3 regions of the Arthrobacter sp. B2I5 genome follow, and region 2 is predicted to be linked to each of the others. Evidence: predicted binding sites of a transcription regulator. Region 2 holds the regulator's gene; each other region holds the start of a gene.
What was found. The regulator HrcA, encoded in region 2, represses chaperone genes, less so after heat shock. The targets are predictions, from matches to a motif close to TTNGCACTCGNNNNNNNCGAGTGCNAA.
Positions count from the first base shown of each region.

Region 1 (7,018 bases), 810 kb from region 2:
CGGTCATGCTGACCGCCATCTCCCTCACCGTGCGGCCGGGGGAGGACGACTTCGAACTGCAGCTCACCGAGCAGGCGCACATCAACCCCGCCCTGGTGCGGCACCTGAAGAACATCCACGGAATCGTCTTCGACGTCAACGCCGTCACCCGCCTCGCCTACAGCACCGCCCGGTTCGACCCGCAGCCTGTCCTGGACCGCCTGGCCACCCTGATCTGGCCCATCCACGGAGCGGAAACCCAGCACAACCTGCTCGTTTCCACCTTCGCTGACCTCTCCGGCAACCTCGACGACCCCTGGATCAACGACTCCCATCCCGTGGTGTCCGCGCTGGCCACTGCCGCCGGCGGCGAAATGGTGGACATCGACCAGCCCGACCCGTCCCGCTTTCCCCACCTGGACAACAGGGATCCCAAGGACGAGCTGCTGCTGCTGGATGCGGACACTGACCAGCAGTACGTCATTGACGCGGCCCGGGCCGGGGACTCCCTCGTTGTCAGCAGCCCGCCCGGCACCGGCCAGACCCAGACGGCCATCAACACCATCGGTGCCCTGGTGGACGCCGGCAAGACAGTACTGGTGGTGGGCGACCGCCGCGCCAGCCTCAATGAGGTCTCCGGACACCTCGAGTCGCTGGGGCTGGAGTCCATCCTGTTCCAGCTCACCGGAAACGTCACCGCGCAGCAGCTGAAGGGCCAGCTGGTCCGGGCCATTGTGCGGAACGAAAAGTCACTGGAACCGCAGCTCGGGAACCTCCACAACACCCTGGTCGAGCACCGGCACGCGCTTATGGACCACGTGGCGTCGCTCCACAACGTCCGCGAGCGTTGGGGCTGCTCGCCCTACCAGGCCATGCAGTCACTGGCCGAGCTCACCTCCATCCATCCTGCGCCCGCCACCACCGTCAGGCTCAAGCGCAGCGTGCTGGACAGCATCCGGGACCGCGAGGAACTGGCCGGCAGGCTCAAGCGCGCCGCGGAACTGGGCAGCTTCAGCAAAGCGGCCACCACCAGCCCCTGGCACGGGGCCCGGCTGTTGACCCGCAAGGAAACGGAGGAAGCCCAGGACCTGGTCCGCTCCGTCGCCAAGAGCCTGCCCCTCCTGAGGGACCGCATGGACGCCGTCGCGGAGCACGCCGAAATCCGCCTGGGCGAGTCATTCGCCGAGTGGGGCGAGCAATTGGAACTGCTGGTCGCCGTCCGTGGAAGCCTGGACAAGTTCACCCCGGACATCTTCGACCGGCCCGTGACGGACCTTATTTCCGCCACTGCCCTTTCTTCCTGGCGGCGTGAGCGCGGGATCGAGCTGACGGCCATGCAGCGCTCCAGGCTGCGCCGGGTAGCCAAGGAATACGTCCGCCCGGGTGTCCACATCGCAGACCTGCACTCATCCCTGGTGCTGGTCCAGGAACAGCGTGCCCTGTGGGCGGGGTATGCCACCACCCAGCGGCACCCCGCCGTTCCCTCCGGCCTGGCCGAAATGAACGCCATGTACCGGTCCCTGGACCAGGAGCTGGCACAGCTGGGCGAGGCGCTGCAGCATACGGAGGGCGGCGGGTCGCTGTCCACCGTTCCCTACGCGCGGCTGATGGAACGCCTGGAGCGCTTGGTGGCAGACACCGATACGCTCAAGACCCTGCCCGAACGCACACTCCTCATCGAGAACATGCGCGAACACGGCCTGGGCGAACTCCTTGCCGACCTCGCCGAACGGGAAGTCCCCGAAGGGTCCGTAGCCGCAGAACTGGAGCTCGCCTGGTGGCAGTCAGCCCTTGAGGCAATGATCAGCGGTGACGACTACCTGGCCATGTCCGACGGCGATGCACTGCGGCAGCTTGAAGCGGAGTACCGGCTGGCGGACAACGCCCACATCGCCAGCGGCGCCGCCCGCCTGCGTTGGGACCTGGCCGAGCGGTGGCGGACCGCCATCGCCGCCCAGCCGCGCCAGGCCGATCTGCTGCGCAGCTTGCTCAAGGACGGACGGGTGTCCCTGCCGGCCCTGACCGCGCAGGCTCCGGACCTGATCGGCACCCTGGTCCCGGTATGGTCCGTCAGCCCGTACCTGATGACGGGCCTGCTTCCGGCTGAACAGCATTTCGACGCCGTCGTGATCCTCGATGCGGAAGCGACGTCCCTGCAGGCCGTCCTGCCGTCGATCGCCCGTGCCCGGCAGATCATCGCCTTCGGCGATTCGCGCATTGCCACGCCGCGGACCTTCACCGTTGGGGTGGAGCGGCTGGCGCCGGGAGAGTCCGCCCACCAGCGGGTGGAGAGTGCCTTCACCGCGCTCTCCGCCGTGCTTCCGGTATGGCGGCTCAACGTGGTGTACCGGGCGGTGGATGAGGACTTGGTCCTTCAGCTGAGCAAGAACTTTTACGACGGCGGCCTGCGCCGGCTGCCCGAAGGCCAGTCGGCCACGGGGCTGGACCGGTCGCTGCTGGTGGAATACCTGCCCGACGGCACCGGCCTTCCCAGCGCCGACCACGAGGGTGTCGAGTCCGTGGTTGCCGAAGTCAACCGCGTGGTGGAACTGGTCTTCGAACATGCCCGCCTCCGTCCCCGGACCTCGCTGGCCGTGGTTACCGCCAGCCTCCGGCACGCTGCCAGGATTGGTGAATCCATCAGGCTCCAGCTGTCCAACCAGCCGGGCCTGGCCGGTTTCTTTGGCGCCGGCCCGGAGTCCTTCCGGGTGGTGGACCTGGAACGAGCGCAGGGACTGGTCCGCGATCACGTCATTTTCTCGCCGGGTTTCGGGCGGACCCCGCACGGCCGGGCACTGCACAACTTCGGACCGCTGTCCGCCGAGGGCGGCCGGGAGAAATTTGCCCTGGCGATGACCCGGGCGCGGCGTTCCATGCACGTCCTCACCTGCTTCCGGTCGGAGGACCTGGACCAGACCCGGCTCACGCACGGGGCGGTTGACCTCTACACGCTGCTGGACCGGGAAATTTCCGGCAACACAGATCTGGGCACGCCCGCATCCCGTGCCGCGGCCAGTGAACAGGCGCTGGGAGCGGATCCGCTGGTGGCCGACCTGGGGGACAGGCTGCGGGCCCGTGGCGCCAGGGTCTGGCACCAGTACGACGGCGCCATCGACGTGGTTGCCGCGGCGGACCCCCTGAACACCATGGGCCAGGACGACATCGACCTCCCGCGGCCCGTAGCCATCGAGTCCGATGGCACTGCGCAGTACCGCACCATGAGCGTGCGTGAGCGCAGCAGGCTGCGGCCGCAACTGCTTGAACGCCTGGGATGGCGGTACATGCCGTTGTGGACCATTGAGGTTTTCACAGACCCCTCCTCCTGCGCCGACCGCATTGCGGGGTACCTTGGCCTTGAGAAGATGGTGCTCCCGGGACGGAGTCCGTCCTCCACCGGGTTCCTGGACGACGACTTCAACCACGCGCTCCATGGAATCGACGGGACGCCCTCTGCCGGTGTCTCCTACCTGCCATCCGAGGCCGGTGGAAACCGAAACAGCGATGGAAGCCGCCGGCAGGAAGAGGGCAGCCAAGGCAGGCGGGTCCAGGATCCGCGGGAAACAGATGCGATGACAACAGAAGACAGGCCTGGGAACAAGAGGCCCGAGGAAGATATGCGCCAGAACGAAAACGACCGGAACGAAAACGACCAGAACGAAAATGACCAGACCGGGACCGACAGCCAGGGCAAGCCCGGGACCGGAGCAGCAGCTGCCGTTCCCGCTGATCCCACCGCCGCCAAGGCAGGGTCGGGCGGTAACGGGGAGATTCTCCCCAGCAAGGCGGCAGAGGACGACGCGCGCAGCTGGGGTGACCGCGAGGACGACCACGACACCTGGCTGAAGGAACAGAAGCCGCCGCACTGGGGCTGACCACCGCATTCCAGCGGCGCCGCGGATCATGGCTGCCCCACCAGAACGAAGAACAGCCTGCCTTGGGTGGAGGCCCCGGCCAGGCGTGATGACTGTTCCGCTGTGGCTGCCACCACGATCAGTCCATCCGTCTCTGTGGTGCCCAGCCATTGTCCGGTCTGGCCGCCCTTATTCGAGGTCCACAGCACGGGGACGGCCGACGCCAACACTTCGGAGGGGCCCTGCTGGTCGAACCCATTGGCGGATGTCAGCACCACGTTGACCAGCTGGCCGGGGGAGACCAGCTGGATGGACGAGGCATCCGCCATGCGCAGGGGAACCGCCGCCGAACCGGGCGGCGTCCCTGCCAGGAGCCCGGGGCCCAGCAGCTGGGCATCGGTGAGGAGCTGGCCCTTCCGGAGCGGAGCCGCGAGCTGCTTGCCCGTGGCTGCGGCGCCGTCCCGGAGGAAGCCGTCGGCCACCATTCCGGGAGGCACCTGGACACGGTCCAGATCGGCCGCTGTTACAGCGGTTCCGGCGGCCAGGTCCCGGGCAGCGGCCAGCGCAGTCACAGTGGAGAGCGGGGCAGGAGTGAGCTGCTGGACCGCGATTGCTGCAGCGGCGCATAAAAGCAGTGCCGCCGCGAGGCGCCGGTTGCGGCTTAGCCAGCCGGCAAACCGGGAATGCAGGGGGCGGTTTCCGGGCCGGCGCCCGAGCTGATGCGCGCTGCCGGCACTGTGGGTGTTCCCGGGAAACCGGAGGCTGTCACGGCGGCGGGGGAGTATGGGCATGCGCCCACGCTAATTGCTGCCGCCCCGGCAGGGGAGCCAGGACGGCTGCTATGTGGACAAAGGCGGCCGGACGCTGCTTGAACCCGCGTGGCAAGCGCCCGGCCGCCGTCGTAAAGACCGTCGTCGTAAAGACTTGGTTGCTTAGCTGGCGGCAGCTGCTGCCGGCGCCGAAGCGGCGGGGGCGGCAGCAGGCGTGGCCGGAGCCGCGGCCGGTGCGGGCGAAACGGAGCTGCCCTTGGAATCGCGCGAGTCGGTGCGGTAGAAGCCCGAGCCCTTGAAGACGACACCGACGCTGTTGAACTTTTTGCGCAGCGTGCCCTGGCATTCAGGGCAGGACGTCAGGCTGCTGTCCGAGAACGACTGGACAATGTCGAAGGCGTGGCCGCAATCCTTGCAGGCGTAAGCATATGTTGGCACTGGTGCTCCTCCTCTTGGGCAAACGAGAGGTCCCGTGCTGCCATGGGTAAACCGTTAGCAGTCGCAGGGCCTGAGTGCTAATTCTATCACTGCGTCCGGACGGCCCGGGCTTAGGCGCTGCCCGCCAAGGGCCGGTAGCCGGACGGAGCCAGGACGGCCGGGACCGGCCGGTCGAACTCCTCGGCCGGAATCCGGCCGGCGGGCAGCAGTTCATCGTCGTAGATAACAGCGGCCAGTGGAATTTCCTTCCCTGCCGTGGCGAGGTGCCCCAAGAACTTGTCGTAGTACCCGCCGCCCTGGCCGATCCTGTTGCCCGCGAGGTCCACCGCGGTGGCCGGAATGAAAAGCATTGCTGCACCGCCGGCTGTGTCCGGCCCGTGCCGCTGCCCAGCGGGTTCCAGTATTGGTGCATATTTGCTGCGTTCGAAGCCGGTGTCCGGCGTCCAAAACACCCAGCTCAATTCCCGGCCGGGCTCGCACACGGGAAGCAGCACCTGGTGCCCGCTGTGATGCAGGGCGTTAATCAGGGGCAGTGTGGGCGGTTCGTGTCCCACGCCCAGGTAGACGCAGGCAATACCCGGGCGATCTCCAGTGACCGTCCTTGCCCATTCTTTCCCATGGGCAGCCAGCGCCGCCCCCGCCGCTTCCAGCTGCGCCGGCGTAAGGGCTGCCCGTCGTCGCCGGTGTGCCGCCCTGATGTCGTCCTTGACCGCGTCGGTCTCCTGCAGCATGGTGTCCTTCCTGCATTGGCCGGTGTTCCGGGGACTTTTCAAGCCCCGCATGCGGGCCTGCCGCGCCGGTGGTTACTGAAATGCTTGACTGACGTTAGATTAGTCCGGTGAACACCAGTAACCCCAGAGTCCGCAAAGCCGTCATTCCCGCCGCGGGCCTGGGCACCAGGTTCCTGCCTGCCACCAAAGCCATGCCCAAGGAAATGCTTCCCGTCGTTGACAAGCCTGCCATCCAGTACGTGGTGGAGGAAGCTGTCCACGTGGGCCTCCACGACGTACTGATGATTACGGGCCGGAACAAGCGGGCCCTGGAAGACCACTTTGACCGTGTTCCGTCCCTTGAGTCCACCCTCCAGGACAAAGGGGACACGGAGAAGCTTGCGTCCATCCAGGCAGCCAGCCAGCTTGGCGACATCCACTATGTCCGGCAAGGCGACCCTCACGGTCTGGGCCATGCGGTGCTCCGCGCAAAACAGCACGTGGGCGACGAAGCGTTCGCCGTCCTGCTGGGCGATGATCTGATTGACGCCCGCGACGAACTGCTCAGCACCATGGTCGACGTGCAGGCGAAAACGGGAGGGTCCGTCGTCGCCCTCATTGAAGTGGAACCCTCGCAGATCAGTGCCTACGGATGCGCCGACATCCAGGAGATCGACGGGGAAGACTACGTCCGCGTCAACCGCCTGGTGGAGAAGCCTTCCCCGGAGGAAGCGCCGTCCAACCTGGCCCTGATTGGGCGCTACGTCCTGCACCCAGCCGTGTTCGGAGTCCTTGAACACACAGAGCCGGGGCGGGGCGGGGAGATCCAGTTGACGGATGCCCTCCAGGAACTTGCGTCCGGTGACGGTGCGGGGCATGGGGTGTACGGCGTCGTCTTCCGGGGGCGCCGCTACGACACCGGCGACAAACTCAGCTACCTCAAGGCCTGCATACAGCTCGCCATCGACAGCGACGACCTGGGCCCGGGCCTGCGCGAATGGCTGCCGGGTTTCACCGCGGACCTTTCCCGGTAGCGCCATGCGCAGTGGTCCCATCTGGCCGGTCACGCTCGAGTGCGGCGATCTGGTCCTGCGGCCAATCCGGTACCGCGACAAACAGGAATGGATGGAGGTGCGCTCTCGGAACAGCGAGTGGCTGCAGCCTTGGGAGGCCTCCAACCCCGATCCTTCCGGGGGGCTGCCGGATTACCGGCACATGGTCCGGTCGCTCAAAGCGCAGGCCGCCCAGGCCACGGCACTGCCCTTCCTCA
Region 1 covers NZ_JAUSYF010000001.1:1,182,946-1,189,963, forward strand. The annotation lists gene QFZ60_RS05685 (DUF4011 domain-containing protein) at 1-3,851, shown strand, start outside; gene QFZ60_RS05690 (RcpC/CpaB family pilus assembly protein) at 3,878-4,621, opposite strand; gene QFZ60_RS05695 (FmdB family zinc ribbon protein) at 4,763-5,038, opposite strand; gene QFZ60_RS05700 (5-formyltetrahydrofolate cyclo-ligase) at 5,149-5,769, opposite strand; gene galU (UTP--glucose-1-phosphate uridylyltransferase GalU) at 5,877-6,782, shown strand; gene QFZ60_RS05710 (GNAT family N-acetyltransferase) at 6,787-7,018, shown strand, end outside.
Region 1: the regulator HrcA is predicted to act here: its motif matches at 5,093-5,119, upstream of QFZ60_RS05695 (FmdB family zinc ribbon protein).

Region 2 (7,018 bases):
CAGCGGACGATGGAACGTTCGGACTGCCAGGGTACGACCGCGTCGATGCCCAGTTCGGTGGCCGTCTCGATGGCCAGTTCGTCGCGGTCGCCCTTGGCCAGGGCCTGTACCAGCACCAGCCGGATGTCCGGCCTGTCTTCCACGGTAAGGGTCCCGCACTCCACCTCGAGGCCGGAGGGGGCGGCAGAGACGACTTTCCCGGTCATCCGGGTGCCGGCGCCGTCAACAATGTCCACCGCTTCGCCTGGGGACAGCCGTTTGACGGTGACGGCATGGCGCGCCTCCGTCCCTTCGAGGACGAAGAGTTGACCGGCAGCCATGCCGTCCAGCGAACCGGCGGCTGTGAAGAAGACGGGGTTGCTCACCGCTACAGGTTACCGAGCCGGTCCCGGAGCTTGGCGAACATGCCGCCGCTGGCGGCAAGCTTGCCCTCGGTGATCTGTTCGCCACGGAGCTTGGCCAGCTGGCGCAGCAGGTCCTCCTGTGCGGGGTCGAGCCTGGCCGGAGTGTCCACCTGGAGGTGGACCTTCAGGTCGCCGCGGCCGTATCCCCTGAGGTGTGTGACACCGAGGCCGCGCAGGGTGATGATCTCCCCCGACTGGGTTCCTGGCTTGACGTCGATCTCCTGGGTGCCGTCAAAGGTTTCCAGGCTGACGTCCGTGCCCAGGGCAGCCGCCGTCATGGGGATGTGCAGGGTGGCGTGCAGGTCGTCGCCTTCCCGCACGTAGGTGGCATCGTTGTTGACGCGGATCTCCACGTAGAGGTCACCGGCCGGACCGCCCGCGGGGCCGGCTTCGCCCTGTCCGGAGAGCTGGATCCGGGTTCCGGTGGCCACGCCGGCGGGAACCTTGATGGTCAGTGAGCGGCGGCTGCGGATACGGCCCTGGCCGCTGCACTCGTTGCAGGGGTCCTTGATGACCGTGCCGAAACCTTCACAGGTGCCGCAGGGGGCGGCCGTCATGACCTGGCCGAGGATGGAGCGGACGGCCCGCTGGACCTGGCCGCTGCCGCCGCAGATGTCGCAGCGTTCGGGATGGGTGCCGGGGCGGCAGCAGGACCCGTCGCAGGTGGGGCAGACCACGGCGGTGTCCACTTCGAGTTTCTTGTTGACGCCGAACACGGCATCGCGGAGGTCGATCCGAACGCTGATGAGGGCGTCCTGGCCGCGCCGGACACGTGAGGCCGGACCGGACGTGCCGCCGGCGCCGAAGAAGGTGTCGAAGATGTCCTGGAACGCGAACCCCTGGCCTGCATAGCCTGCTCCGCCGAAGCCGTTGTCGGTGCCGTTCTCGTTTCCCGTGGTGTCATAGATCCGGCGCTTCTGGGGATCCGAAAGCACCTCGTAGGCGTGGGTTACGGCCTTGAACCGCTCTGACGCGTCTGCGCCGGGGTTTACGTCAGGGTGAAGGGTGCGGGCCAGCTTGCGGTAGGCCTTTTTGATTTCTTCGCCCGTAGCTTCGGGTGAGACTCCAAGGACGTCATAGTGGCTGCTCAAAATACGTATCTCTTCCTTGTTGTACTGCAATTCAATGGGGCGGCCCGGCTCTTGCTTTCCGGCCGGAGCAGGCTCCGGCGGCTAAGAGTCAGGGCCCCAAAATCCTGGAAAGGTAGCGCGCCACTGCCCTGACGGCGGCCATGGTGGTGGGATAGTCCATCCGGGTGGGCCCGAGGATCCCTACTTTCGCGGCACTGTCCGGACCGTAACCGGTGGCAACGACGGAAGCTTCGGCAAGGCCGTCGTACGGGTTCTCCCTTCCGATGCTGACAGCGACGCCGCGGTGGTCCTGGGCCATTTCGCTCAACAGCCGCAGCATCACCACCTGCTCCTCAAGCGCCTCAAGCACAGGGCCGATGCTGAGGGGGAAGTCCACGTTGGATCTGGCAAGGTTGGCGGTGCCTGCCATGACCATCCGCTCTTCCCGGCTGTTTTGCGCCAGGCCCTCCAGCCCGAGCGCCAGTGCGTGTGCCGCCTGCCGCTGCTGGTGCGGGGCTGCGGCCACGACGGCGGGCAGCGCCTGGGCCAGTTGGCTCAGCGGTGTTCCCCCCAGCGCACCAAGGAACCGGGTACGCAGTTCAGCCAGCGCGTCGTCGCCGAGGTCCTGCCCGACGTCGATCACCCGCTGCTCCACCTTGCCGCTGTTGGCAATCAGGACCACAAGGACCTTGCGGGGGGCGAGCAGGACGAATTCGATATGGCGGACAAGTGCCCTGCTCAGGTGTGGATACTGCACCACGGCAACCTGGTTGGTCAGCTGGGACAGCAGCCTGACCGTACGCTCCAGCACGTCGTCGAGATCGTCCGCGCCTTCGAGCAGGGACTGGATGGCGCGGCGTTCAGCGGCGGAGAGCGGCTTGACAGCGGAGATCTGGTCGACGAAAAGCCGGTAGCCCTTGTCGGTGGGAATCCGGCCGGCGCTGGTGTGCGGGGCGGTGATCAGCCCCTCATCCTCCAGGGCAGCCATGTCGTTGCGGATGGTGGCGCTGGAAACACCAAGATGATGCCGCTCCACCAGGGCCTTTGACCCAACCGGCTCGCGGGAGTGGACGTAGTCCTCCACGATGGCCCGCAGTACTTCCAGCTTGCGTGGCTCGCTCACTCTCCACCTCCATCCCATGGTTCGGGGCGCATGCCCCTCCCGATGCAACCCACTGTTAGCACTCGACATGCCCAAGTGCTAACAGTCTATTATGCCTCGGCCCGTTGTTAGCATTGGTACCGCTCCGGGCGAAATTCCGGGGCTGAGGACCTAGCGCTAGGCGGATCGAATCCATGGATTACCAGAACTGGGGCCCACGGGGCATATCGGCTCCCGCGCGGACGGAACTGCCCGAGGTTCCCGTGGAGCGCGGAATGGTGCTCGAGGAAGTGCAGTCCGGCTGGGTGGGTGCCGTGACCCGTGTGGAGAAATCCGGCGGGATGCATGTGGTGGCGCTGGAGGACAGGCGGGGAAAGTCCCGTTCGTTCCGTCTTGGGTTCGGTTTCCTCCTTGAAGGCCAGCCCATCCGGCTGATGCCGCCGACGCCACGGCCTGCCGCCGCCGGTCCGGCAGCGGGCAGGACGGCCTCGGGATCGGTACGGGTGGCCGGGCAGCGGGCCCAGGTAGCCAAAGCCAGCCGGATCTGGGTGGAAGGCAAGCACGACGCCGAACTGGTGGAAAAAGTCTGGGGAGACGACCTCCGGGTGGAAGGCATCGTCGTCGAGCCCCTGCACGGCATTGACGACCTCGCCGCAGCCGTGGCGGACTTCAGCCCCGGGCCCGGCCGGCGGCTCGGCGTCCTGGTGGACCACCTGGTTCCCGATTCCAAGGAGTCCCGCATCGCGGAAGCCGTCATGGCCTCCCCGGGTGCCGCCGGGAACGTCCTGATTGTTGGACACCCGTACGTGGACGTATGGCAGGCGATCCGGCCCGCTGTCCTTGGGATCGACAAATGGCCTGCCGTCCCCCGCGGGCAGGACTGGAAAACCGGGATCCTGAAGGCGTTCGGCTGGCCCCACGCGAGCAAGGAAGATATCGGCCTTGGGTGGCAGAAACTGCTGGGCGCCGTGCGCACGTATGCAGACCTCGAAGCATCCCTGCTGGGCAGGGTTGAAGAAGTGATCGATTTCCTGACCGTGCCCTGAAGGGCGGCGGGCCGCCCGCGACCCAGTATTCTTGGTAGTGCGGTTCCTTATTTGAGGCACCGCAGCATTTTTCCGGCACTGCACGCGTTTTCACGCTCTGCATGTGCCGGAATCCGTACCCAGCACCACTTGCACCTTCGAAGGAACAGACTGTGGCAGAAAACGCACGTGATCACAGGGATGGCCAGGGCCGTTCCGAGTACCATGGCGTCCCCGCCAATGCCCTGCCGCTTACGGCCAGCGAAGACCGCCAGTGGGCAACACTCGCGCACTTCGGCGGGATCCTGGGCTGCATCCCCTCGCTGCTGATCTATTTGATCTTCCGCGACCGCGGGCCGTTCACCGCCCAGGAGTCCAAGGAAGCGCTGAACTTCAGCCTGCCACCCACCATTGCCGCCGTGCTGGCCAACATCCTGGTGTTCATCCCGTACGTCGGGAACATCTTCGCGGTCATTGCCACACTGATCTGGGTGGCGCTCACGTGCTTCTCCGTCGCAGCCGGGATCCACGTCAACCGGGGCCAGCCGCACCGCTACCAGTACAACCTGCGCTGGATCAAGTAATCCCCGCCGGCACCCCAGCCTCGCTTCGCTTCGGCCAGGGAACCCTGCCGGCGTGGGCCCACCCACCGGCACCCTAGCCTCGCAAGCTCAGCCAGGGAACCCTACGGGCGTGGGCCCAGCCCTTTGGGGTCAGTCCGGCAGGACCCGGCGGACTACTGCGTCTGCCAGCAGCCTGCCCTTCAAGGTCAGGACCAGTCGGCCGTGGAAGGCAGCGGCAGGATCCACGAGGCCGTCGGCGATAAGCCCGGCCACCTCGTGCCGTCCCCCGGCGCTAAGCGTTGAGAGGTCCAGGCCGGACTGCAGGCGCGCTTCCAGCATGACCCGCTCCATGTTCCTGGTTTCCGCGTCCAGGGTTTCGCGGCCGGCGGCGGGCGAAAGGCCCTGGGACAGCCTGTTGGCATAGGCCGATGGGTGCTTGACGTTCCACCAGCGGACCCCGCCCACGTGGGAGTGCGCGCCGGGGCCGATTCCCCACCAGTCGTCACCGCGCCAGTAGGCCAGGTTGTGGCGGCAGGCCTGCTCCGGAGTCCGCGCCCAGTTGCTGACCTCGTACCAGCCAAGTCCGGCCTCGGTGATCAGCTGGTCGGCGAGCTCGTACTTGTCGGCGTGGTCGTCGTCGTCGATTCCCGGAACCTCGCCCCGGCGCATCTGCGCGGCCAGCTTGGTGCCCTCCTCGACGATCAGCGCGTACGCGCTGATGTGGTCGGGCCCGTAGGAGAGCGCGGTCTCCAGGGAGTGGCGCCAGTCGGCCAGCGACTCCCCCGGCGTCCCGTAGATCAGGTCCAGGCTGACAGCCAGTCCTGCCTCGCGCGCCCAGTGCACCACCTGCGGCACCCGGCTCGGGGTGTGGGTGCGGTCCAGGACCTTCAGGACGTGCGGGACGGCGGACTGCATGCCGAAGGAGACCCTGGTGAAACCGGCTTCCTTCAGGATGGCAAGGGATTCGGGTGTGACGGAATCCGGATTCGCCTCCGTAGTGACCTCGGCGCCGTCCTCAATGCCCCACTGGTCGATGGCAGCCCGAAGGATCATGGCCAAATCGTCCGCGGGCAGCAGCGTGGGTGTGCCGCCGCCAAAAAAGACGGTGCCCAGCTTCCGGGCAGGAACGCCCGACGCCGAGAGGACCTTCGCTGCCATCGCCACCTCTGCCGCTGCCGTGCCGGCATACGCATCCTGGGAGGCCCCGCCGCCGAGTTCCGTGGCGGTGTAGGTGTTGAAGTCGCAGTAGCCGCAGCGCACAGCGCAAAACGGGATGTGGACGTACAAGCCGAACGCCCGGTCCGCCGCACCCTCCGCTGCCTGGGGAGGCAGCAGACCGTCCGACGGTGCCGGGTCACCGAGGGGAAGAACGCTGGGCATCAGCGGGTCCCCCACTGCGCGGTGGTCACTTCTTCTTGGCCTTGTCCTTTGATTCGTCGGTGGTCAGGGCGGCGATGAACGCCTCCTGCGGCACCTCCACCGTCCCCACCATCTTCATGCGCTTCTTGCCTTCTTTTTGCTTCTCCAGCAGCTTGCGCTTCCGCGAGATGTCACCGCCGTAGCATTTCGCCAACACATCCTTGCGGATGGCACGGATGCTTTCGCGGGCGATGATCCTGGAGCCGATGGCTGCCTGGATGGGCACCTCGAACTGCTGCCGCGGGATGAGTTCGCGGAGCTTGCCGGTCATCATCACGCCGTAGGCGTACGCCTTGTCCCGGTGGGTGATGGCGCTGAAGGCATCCACCTGTTCGCCCTGGAGCATGATGTCGACCTTCACCAGATCGGCAACCTGCTCGCCGTCGGCTTTCCAGTCCAGGGAGCCGTAGCCCCGGGTCTTCGACTTCAGGATGTCGAAGAAGTCGAACACAATCTCAGCCAGCGGCAGGCGGTAACGGATTTCCACCCGGTCCTCCGAGAGGTAGTCCATGCCGCCCAGGACGCCACGGCGGGCCTGGCAGAGTTCCATGATGGCGCCGACGAATTCGCTGGGCGCCAGGATGGTGGCGGACACCATGGGTTCGCGGACCTCGGCAATCTTGCCGGAGGGGTACTCGCTGGGGTTGGTCACCCTTACAACCTTCTTGTCCTCAAGGGTTACCTCGTACTCCACGTTCGGCGCCGTGGAGATGAGGTCGAGGTTGTATTCGCGCTCCAGGCGTTCGCGGGTGATCTCAAGGTGCAGGAGGCCCAGGAAGCCCACGCGGAAGCCGAAGCCGAGCGCAGCGGAGGTCTCCGGTTCGTACACCAGCGCGGCGTCGTTGAGCATGAGCTTTTCGAGGGCGTCACGGAGCACAGGGTAATCGGCCCCGTCCAGCGGGTACAGGCCGGAGAACACCATGGGCTTGGCATCGGCGTAACCGGGGAGCGACTGGGCTGCCGGCTTGGCCAGGTTGGTGACGGTGTCGCCCACCTTGGACTGCCGGACGTCCTTCACGCCGGTGATGAGGTAGCCCACTTCACCGACGCCCAGGCCCTTGGAGGGTGTGGGTTCCGGCGAGCTCACGCCGATTTCCAGCAGCTCGTGGGAGGCCCTGGTGGACATCATCTGGATGCGCTCGCGGGGGTGGAGCATGCCGTCCATGACGCGGACATAGGTCACCACGCCGCGGTAGGTGTCGTAGACCGAGTCGAAGATCATGGCACGGGCCGGCGCATCGGGGTCGCCCTTCGGCGCAGGCAGGTCGCGGACAATCTTGTCCAGGAGGGCTTCCACGCCCACGCCGGTCTTACCGGAGACGCGCAGGACGTCCTCCGGATCCCCGCCGATCAGGCTTGCCAGCTCGGCTGCGTACTTTTCGGGCTGAGCCGCAGGCAGGTCGATCTTGTTCAGCACCGGGATGATGGTGAGGTT
Region 2 covers NZ_JAUSYF010000001.1:1,993,264-2,000,281, reverse strand. The annotation lists gene QFZ60_RS09560 (16S rRNA (uracil(1498)-N(3))-methyltransferase) at 1-365, opposite strand, end outside; gene dnaJ (molecular chaperone DnaJ) at 368-1,495, opposite strand; gene hrcA (heat-inducible transcriptional repressor HrcA) at 1,584-2,597, opposite strand; gene QFZ60_RS09545 (DUF3097 family protein) at 2,771-3,622, shown strand; gene QFZ60_RS09540 (DUF4870 domain-containing protein) at 3,775-4,185, shown strand; gene hemW (radical SAM family heme chaperone HemW) at 4,315-5,544, opposite strand; partial or broken gene lepA (translation elongation factor 4) at 5,570-7,018, opposite strand, start outside.

Region 3 (7,018 bases), 1.3 Mb from region 2:
GGGCCAAAGCCTGGCCGGCCGTGGCCCGCAGCTTGGGTACGTCCTGCCTCATGCTGGCCCGCAGGCAGGTGCATCTGCCCAAGGGCAATGTGGGCCGGGTGCTGCGTTTCGCAGACGGAAGCACCTCGCGGGTGTACCGGGAGACCGCCGTCGACCGAGAACCCGGGGAGCCCTGCGTCCTGGTGGTGGCCTTCACGCTCCGCCTGGTCCGTGGCCGGGCGCACCGCTTTTTCGAGGCGGAAAGCCTGCTGAACACCCCGCTCTTCGTCGGGTTCCCGGGGTTTGTCTCCAAGCTCTGGTGCGCCCACGACACCTTCGGCGCCTACCGCGGCCTGTACGAGTGGGACGGCGCCGCGCCCGCCCGCAAATACGCCGCGGCACTCTGGCGGGTCCTGGAACTGGTCAGCGTTCCCGGGTCCATCAGCTACAAGGTCCTGCCCGGGCTGCGCCGCGATGAGCTGCTCGCCAACCCCGCCCTGATCGAGTCGCCCGCCCACCCCGATCACGCTTGGTGGCGGCTGCTGGGCCAGGGATGAGGCCGGGCGGGAATGCCGGGCAGGGCAGGCACAACGACGGACACTGATGTTTTGGTGGTGGGCGCCGGTCCCGCCGGGCTCACCACAGCACTCCAGGCCCACGCACATGGGGCCACGGTCAGGGTGGTGGACCGGCGCGAACACCGGGCCCGGCCTTCCCGGGCCATGATGCTGCATGCCCGGGCCCTGGAGGGCCTCCGCCCTTTGGGCGTGACCGACGAGTTACTTAACCGTGCCGACACCACTCCCGAAGCACGCATCCACCTGGGCCGCCGCGTCATTGAAGCCCGGATGGGCCATGCGGACCTCCCGGACACCGCCTTTCCGCACCTGACGCTGGTCCGGCAGGCCGACGTCGAGGACGTGCTCTGGCAGGCGCTGCAAGCCCGGGGCGTCCCGGTGGACTGGGGCGTGGAGTTCCGCGGCCTGGGACGTGAGCGCAGCCTGGCGGAAGGCTTGGCGTCCGGTACTGGAATGGTCCATGCGCAGTTGCGCGGGGCTGGCGGCAATGATGCACAAGACCATTCCGGGCACCACAGCTCCCGGTTCCTGGCCGGCTGTGACGGGCAGTCCAGCACGGTCCGCAGTTTCACTGGAGCCCAGTGGCGCGGCGGCCCGTACCGGGTGGAAGCGGTCCTCGCGGATGTGGAACTGGACGGCCGCCTGGATCCCGGGCTGCTGCATGTCGCGGTCGGGAGAGCCGGGCTGGCCTTCCTCTTCGCGCTGGGCGAGGGGGCCACCTGGCGCATGCTCGCCACCCGGCCGGCGCTGCCGCAACCCACGGCCAGCTACGGCCAGCCGGGTCCGCCCGTTCCACCGGAGGAAGTCGCCCGCCTGCTCCGGGAGTCGGGGCTGGGCGCTGCTGTGCGGGACGTGCGCTGGTCGGCCCAGGTGCCGCTGCAACACCGCCTGGCCAGTACGTTCGGAAGCAATCCGCTCTTCCTTGCCGGCGACGCCGCCCATGCCCACTCCCCGGCCGGCGGGCAGGGCATGAACAACGGCATCCTGGACGGCCTCAACCTGGGCTGGAAGCTCGGCTTCGCCTCAACGGCAGGAAGGCCGCTGCCGGAGCTGCTGGAAACCTACGGGCAGGAGCGGCGGCGCGCGGCCCGGCAGGTGCTGGCGCTGGCGCATGTCATCTTCTTCGGCGAAGCCTCGCCGCATCCGGTGGCCCGGCTGGCCCGCAGCCTCCTGCCCGCGTTCGCTCCGGTCCTGCCGCTGCTGCTCCGCCGGCAGTGGCTCACCTCCCGGGGAATCCGGCTGTTGGCCCAGCCCTTTGTGCGCTACCGGACCAGTGCCATTTCCAGGGACGGAACGCCCCGCACGGACGGGTGGCCGAGGCCCGGTGAGCGGCTGCCGGACGCCGCCGTTACAGTGAACGGGCGGGCGGCCCGCCTTCACGAGCTGACCGCGGTGCCCGGCATCCATCTGTTGCTGGAGCGCGACGCCGGCCCCGGCGCCTTGGATGAAGTGCCCGGCCTGCAGCCGGTGGCCGGAAGGGGTGCCCTGCTGCACGTCCACCGCCTCGACAGCCACCCCGGCCGCGGCGTTGTCGCGGTCCGCCCCGACGGCTACGTCGGCTTCCGCTGCGGGGAGGCGGACCCGGCCCAGCTGGGCGCATGGCTGCGGCTGGTGGGCGCCCTCCCGCCGTCGTGATGCTCCATCACTTATTGCTCCCAAAACCGGCGTTTAGGGACCATAGGCGATGGAGCAACAGGGACGGGGAGGGTAGTTGCCGGAGGGCCGCAGGCGTATTCTGTTCAGTTCAAGGCACATCCGCCCAGCGTGAGAAGGGAAGTTCCATGACCATCCCGCCAGTGCACGAACCCGAGCCGTTTCCGCCCGAACCCGGTCCGGAGCCCACATCGCCGGATCCCACCCAGCCGCGTCCGCCCGGACCGCCGTCCCCCAACCCGTTCCCCGCGCCGGCGCCCCCGGGCCCGCTGCCGGTCCCGGATCCGGGGCCCGCACCGCTTCGCCCGGACCCCACCAGGGACTGAACCGGGCAAACCAGGAAGCACCCGGAAGGGGCCTCCCGCGCAGCATCAGGCGCGGGATGGCCCCTTCTGCATGTCCCGGCCAACACGGAGATTCGGGCACCGGAGGGCTCAAAAAAAATTCAAAAATTCCCGTTTGAACCCCTTGCAGACCTACTTCCCCAGTGCTAAAAAATCTATGTCAGCCAATATAGATCGGCTGACGTGGATGTTGGACCGTCTCTTACGAGGAGGGCAGCCATGTTGATGCGAACTGATCCGTTCCGCGAGCTGGACAGGCTTACCCAGCAAGTCCTCGGAACCACTGCACGCCCGGCGGCGATGCCAATGGATGCATGGCGCGAGGACCAGGAATTCGTCGTGGCCTTCGATTTGCCAGGTGTCTCGGCGGACTCGGTGGACCTGGATGTTGAACGGAACGTCCTGACGGTGCGGGCGGAGCGTCCCGATCCCGTGGGCAAGGACACCGAGCTGATTGCCGCTGAGCGGCCGCGCGGCGTCTTCAGCCGCCAGCTGATCCTTGGAGACACCCTGGATACCGAGAACGTTAAGGCCAGCTACGACGCCGGCGTCCTGACGCTGCGGATCCCGGTGGCCGAAAAGGCCAAGCCACGCAAGATCGAGATTGAAACGAAGGGGGCAAAGCAGGAGATCGCTGCCTAGGCCTGACAGACCGGGAGGTGGCCATTTCTGTTGACTGCCTTTTTTGGGGCGAATCGCCATTCTGTGCACGCCACAGCGCCAAACAGCGCACCGGCAGCTTAGGCCCTGACCTCCCGACACGGTGGCCCCCGGCTTCGGCCGGGGGCCACCCGCGTGTCCGGCGCCCGTGTTCGCGGGCCGTGCAGGTCAGTGGTCAGGTGCCCAGTTCCAGCATCAGCGGCGGGAGTTCGTCGGCAAGTTCGCGGGCCAGGAACCCCAGCGGCCCCAGCCGGCTGGCCAGCCGGTCGGCCGCGGCTGCATGCAGGTGCGTACCCCAGCAGGCTGCCTGGGCACTGCTGGTTCCCCGGGCCCGCAGCCCGGCGATGGCTCCCGCCAGTACGTCCCCGCTGCCGGAGGTGCCAAGCCCGCCGTACCCCGTCGTGATTTTGTACAGTGCCGCTTCGTCCGGGGCCAGCCCGGGCGGCTGGGTGATCAGCCCCTGGCAGCTGACCACCGCGTCGAACCTCTCCGAGATTTCGGCCAGGTCCTTCTCAAGGCGGTCCGCGTCCCGGCCCAGCAGGATCCCGGCTTCGGTGGGATTGGGCGTGAGGATGAGCCGGCCGCGCCACGGGTCCAGCTGGTCCTCCAGGGACACCAGCGCGCCCAGCGCGTAGGCATCGAGGACGACGGCGGCGCCCTCCTTGCTGCCCGCGTCACCCTTACGCTCGCGCTTGAGGAGCGCCTCCAGCAGCTCACCGGCAAGGTCCTGGTCATCGAGACCGGGCCCCACCAGCAGGGCGTCGGCCCGGTCCAGGTAGGAGGAGATGCCCTCCAGCTCAGCCTTGACCGATCCTTGCCCAGTCTCCGGGAGGCCGATTGCACCGCATTCGGGTATTGCCACCCCCATCTGGGCGGCCACCGATTCGGCAACGGCCAGGGTCAGCTTTCCGGCACCCGCGCGCAGGGCAGCGGTCCCGGCCAGCAGGGCGGCCCCGGGGGTGGCCCGGGCACCGCCCACCACCAGTACCGCGCCGCGCGAATACTTGTCCGCACCCGGTGCCGGCAGCGGCCACTCCCGCAGGAGCGACGGCGTCACCAGGGTGGCGCCGGAAGAATCACCGCGGCCGGACACTGGTGTCTCCCGCATGCTCGGTGACGGTGACGCCCTGCTCGGCCAAGTGGTCGGCCACGTTGAAGCTCTCCAGCGTCCACGGCCCAGCGCCGGAGGGGCGGACAAACCGGGTCACCGAGGCGTTCAGGATGGCCTCGGTAGCTGCAAGGTCCAGCAGTTCCTTCTCGTTCAGCCCCTCGAGCACATACCGGAACAGCATGATCACGGCGTCATGGCACACCAGCATCACCCGCTGGCCCGTGCCCGCGCCGTTCAGTTCGGCCAGGACGGACCGGAGGCGCAGCGCAACATCCGCCCAGGATTCCCCGCCGGGCGGCCGGTAGTACAGCTTGCCCAGCCAGTCCCGGCGCTCGGATTCCTCGGGATACCGGTTCTCCACGCCCAGCCGCGTCAGCCGGTCAAGGATGCCGAGTTCCCGGTCGCGGAGCCTCTCGTCCGTGCGGACCTGCAGCGGCCAGCCGGCTGTCTCCACCGCAATCTCAGCGGTCTGGCGGGCACGCGCGTAGGGGGAGGAGACCACGGCGTCAGGGCGGAACTCCTCAGCGATCCGGCCCAAGGCAACACCCAGGGCCTTGGCCTGGTCCCTTCCGGTAGCGGACAGGTCCACGTCCGCATCACGGGCGGGAACCTCGATGACCTCCACGCCGGCCGCACGCGCCTCGGTGGCCGCCACGTTGCCTTCGCTCTCGCCATGCCGGATCAGCAGCAGCTCCACCGCTCCCGCCTGCTGGACCGCCTCCGTCAGGCCGTCGTCGTTCGAAGTACTGTCCTTCAAAAAATCACCCCGTCCTCACCATGCTGAGCTGCCGTGCCGAATGCAGGAACACTACCAACGGCGTACCCATGGTGCGGCGGAAGATAACGGCCGGCGCCCCGGCGACGACCCGACGACCCGAAACTATCGTTCCGGTGTCAGCCCCTATGGCCTGGCGAAGTCCCCGATCCGGCCTTCCCGAAGTGCCGCGCCCACAGCCGCAATGCCGCCGTAATCGGGAAACAGCACGGACTGCCCGGCGATGAAGCCGGAGCCCGCCGTCGGAAGCGTCATGCCGCCAATCGCGTTCACATCCAGGTTGCGCAGGCTGTAGGCCAGGATCGCTGCCTGGACGGGATCAAATCCCCTGTCCACGGTGAGGCAGCAGGAGGCGAAGTCGACCAGCGACCGCACCGCGTTGACGTCGTTCAGGGCGCCGCCGGCTGTGAGGCGGGCAAGGATGGCGCGGAGCATGATCTGCTGGTCGCGGACCCGCTGGAAGTCGCCGTCGGAGAACGCATAGCGCTCGCGGGAAAATTCCAGGGCGGCTTGTCCGTCCAGGTGGTTCATGCCCTGGGGGAAGACATGCTGGGTCTCGACGCTGGCCTGGAAGGGTATTGGCACGTTGACGTCGATGCCGCCCAGGCCATCCACCAGGATCTTGAACCCGCCGAAGTCGAGCATCAGGGTGTGGTCGATGGTAATTCCCAGCAGCTGCTGCACCGTGGCGGTCTGCAGGTCGATCCCGCCATACTGCAGTGCGGAGTTGATCTTGGCGCCGCCGACGCTAGGGATGTCCACCCAGGTGTCCCGGTTGATGGAGATGAGGTAAAGGTTCCGGCGGTCGGCTGGGACGTGGACCACCATCAGGGTGTCCGCCCGCTGGTCCTGGGGTTCGCCGGTGGCGGCCGTGTGGGCGGCGGCGTCCCGCGCGGGAGTGCCGCCGCGGATGTCGCTGCCGATGACCAGGATGTTCATAGGAGCGGCAGGCAGATCAGGGATCGGGGCAGGCGGCGGTGGGGGAGCGGGAGCCGGCGGGGGTGTTTCAGAGGGAGTCGGCGTCGGCGTGGGCGTGGGGGTTTCGCTGGGCGACTGGGTTTGGGTGGCCGCGGGCTGCGCCTCCTTGCTCCCGCGGCTCAGGCTGAAGACCGCCACTCCGGCGGCCACCACGAGTGCCAGCACCACCAGCGCGGCGATCCAGCGGCGGCGGCCCAACGCCGCAAGCCAAGCGGGTCGGTGAGAACCGGGGTTCCCGGAGCTGCCGGGCCCGGATGGATCAGAATCCGCAGGGGTACTCATAGTGCTCCTCCACCTCGTTGTGTGTCAGGTGGGATCAGTGTCCGCCCGTTGGCACCTTGGCCGCCATGAACTTGTCCAAACTGTCATCTGCCAGGGCCTGGCCAATGCCGTTGATTGCCTTGTAATCGGGCAGGACGATGGACTGCCCGTCCAGGGAGGTTCCGATCCCCAGCGTGGGCAGGGTAAACATGACCATGTCGTCCGCCCGCACATCGCGCAGTTCAACGGCCAGTTGCGCCAAGGCAGCAGCATTAAGTCCGCTGTCGACACTGATGAAGGGAGCCATGGAGCTGACTACGTTGTGCACCTTTACCGGGTTAAGCAGTGTCTCGGGGCTTAGATTCTTTGCCAGGAGTGCCCGGACAAAGGCCTGCTGGTTGCGCACCCGCTGGTAGTCGCCGTCGGCGAACGCATAACGTTCCCGGACGAATTCAAGGGCATGCTTGCCGTCCAGCAGCATCGGTCCCCGCGAATACCGGAACTTGTCATGGGCTGAGACGAAGGGCTGTGCAATGTTCACCTCCACGCCCCCAAGTGCATCAGTAAGGCCAACAAAGCCCTCGAAGTCGATCATCGCTACGTGGTCGATTCGCTGGTCAAACAAACCCTCCACGGTCTGCACCATGAGGGGCACACCTCCGTAGGCGAGGGCAGCGTT
Region 3 covers NZ_JAUSYF010000001.1:650,600-657,617, forward strand. The annotation lists gene QFZ60_RS03045 (hypothetical protein) at 1-536, shown strand, start outside; gene QFZ60_RS03050 (FAD-dependent monooxygenase) at 549-2,192, shown strand; gene QFZ60_RS03055 (hypothetical protein) at 2,339-2,536, shown strand; gene QFZ60_RS03060 (Hsp20/alpha crystallin family protein) at 2,774-3,196, shown strand; gene QFZ60_RS03065 (NAD(P)H-hydrate dehydratase) at 3,390-4,322, opposite strand; gene QFZ60_RS03070 (histidine phosphatase family protein) at 4,291-5,082, opposite strand; gene QFZ60_RS03075 (LCP family protein) at 5,227-6,360, opposite strand; gene QFZ60_RS03080 (LCP family protein) at 6,395-7,018, opposite strand, start outside.
Region 3: the regulator HrcA is predicted to act here: its motif matches at 2,678-2,704, upstream of QFZ60_RS03060 (Hsp20/alpha crystallin family protein).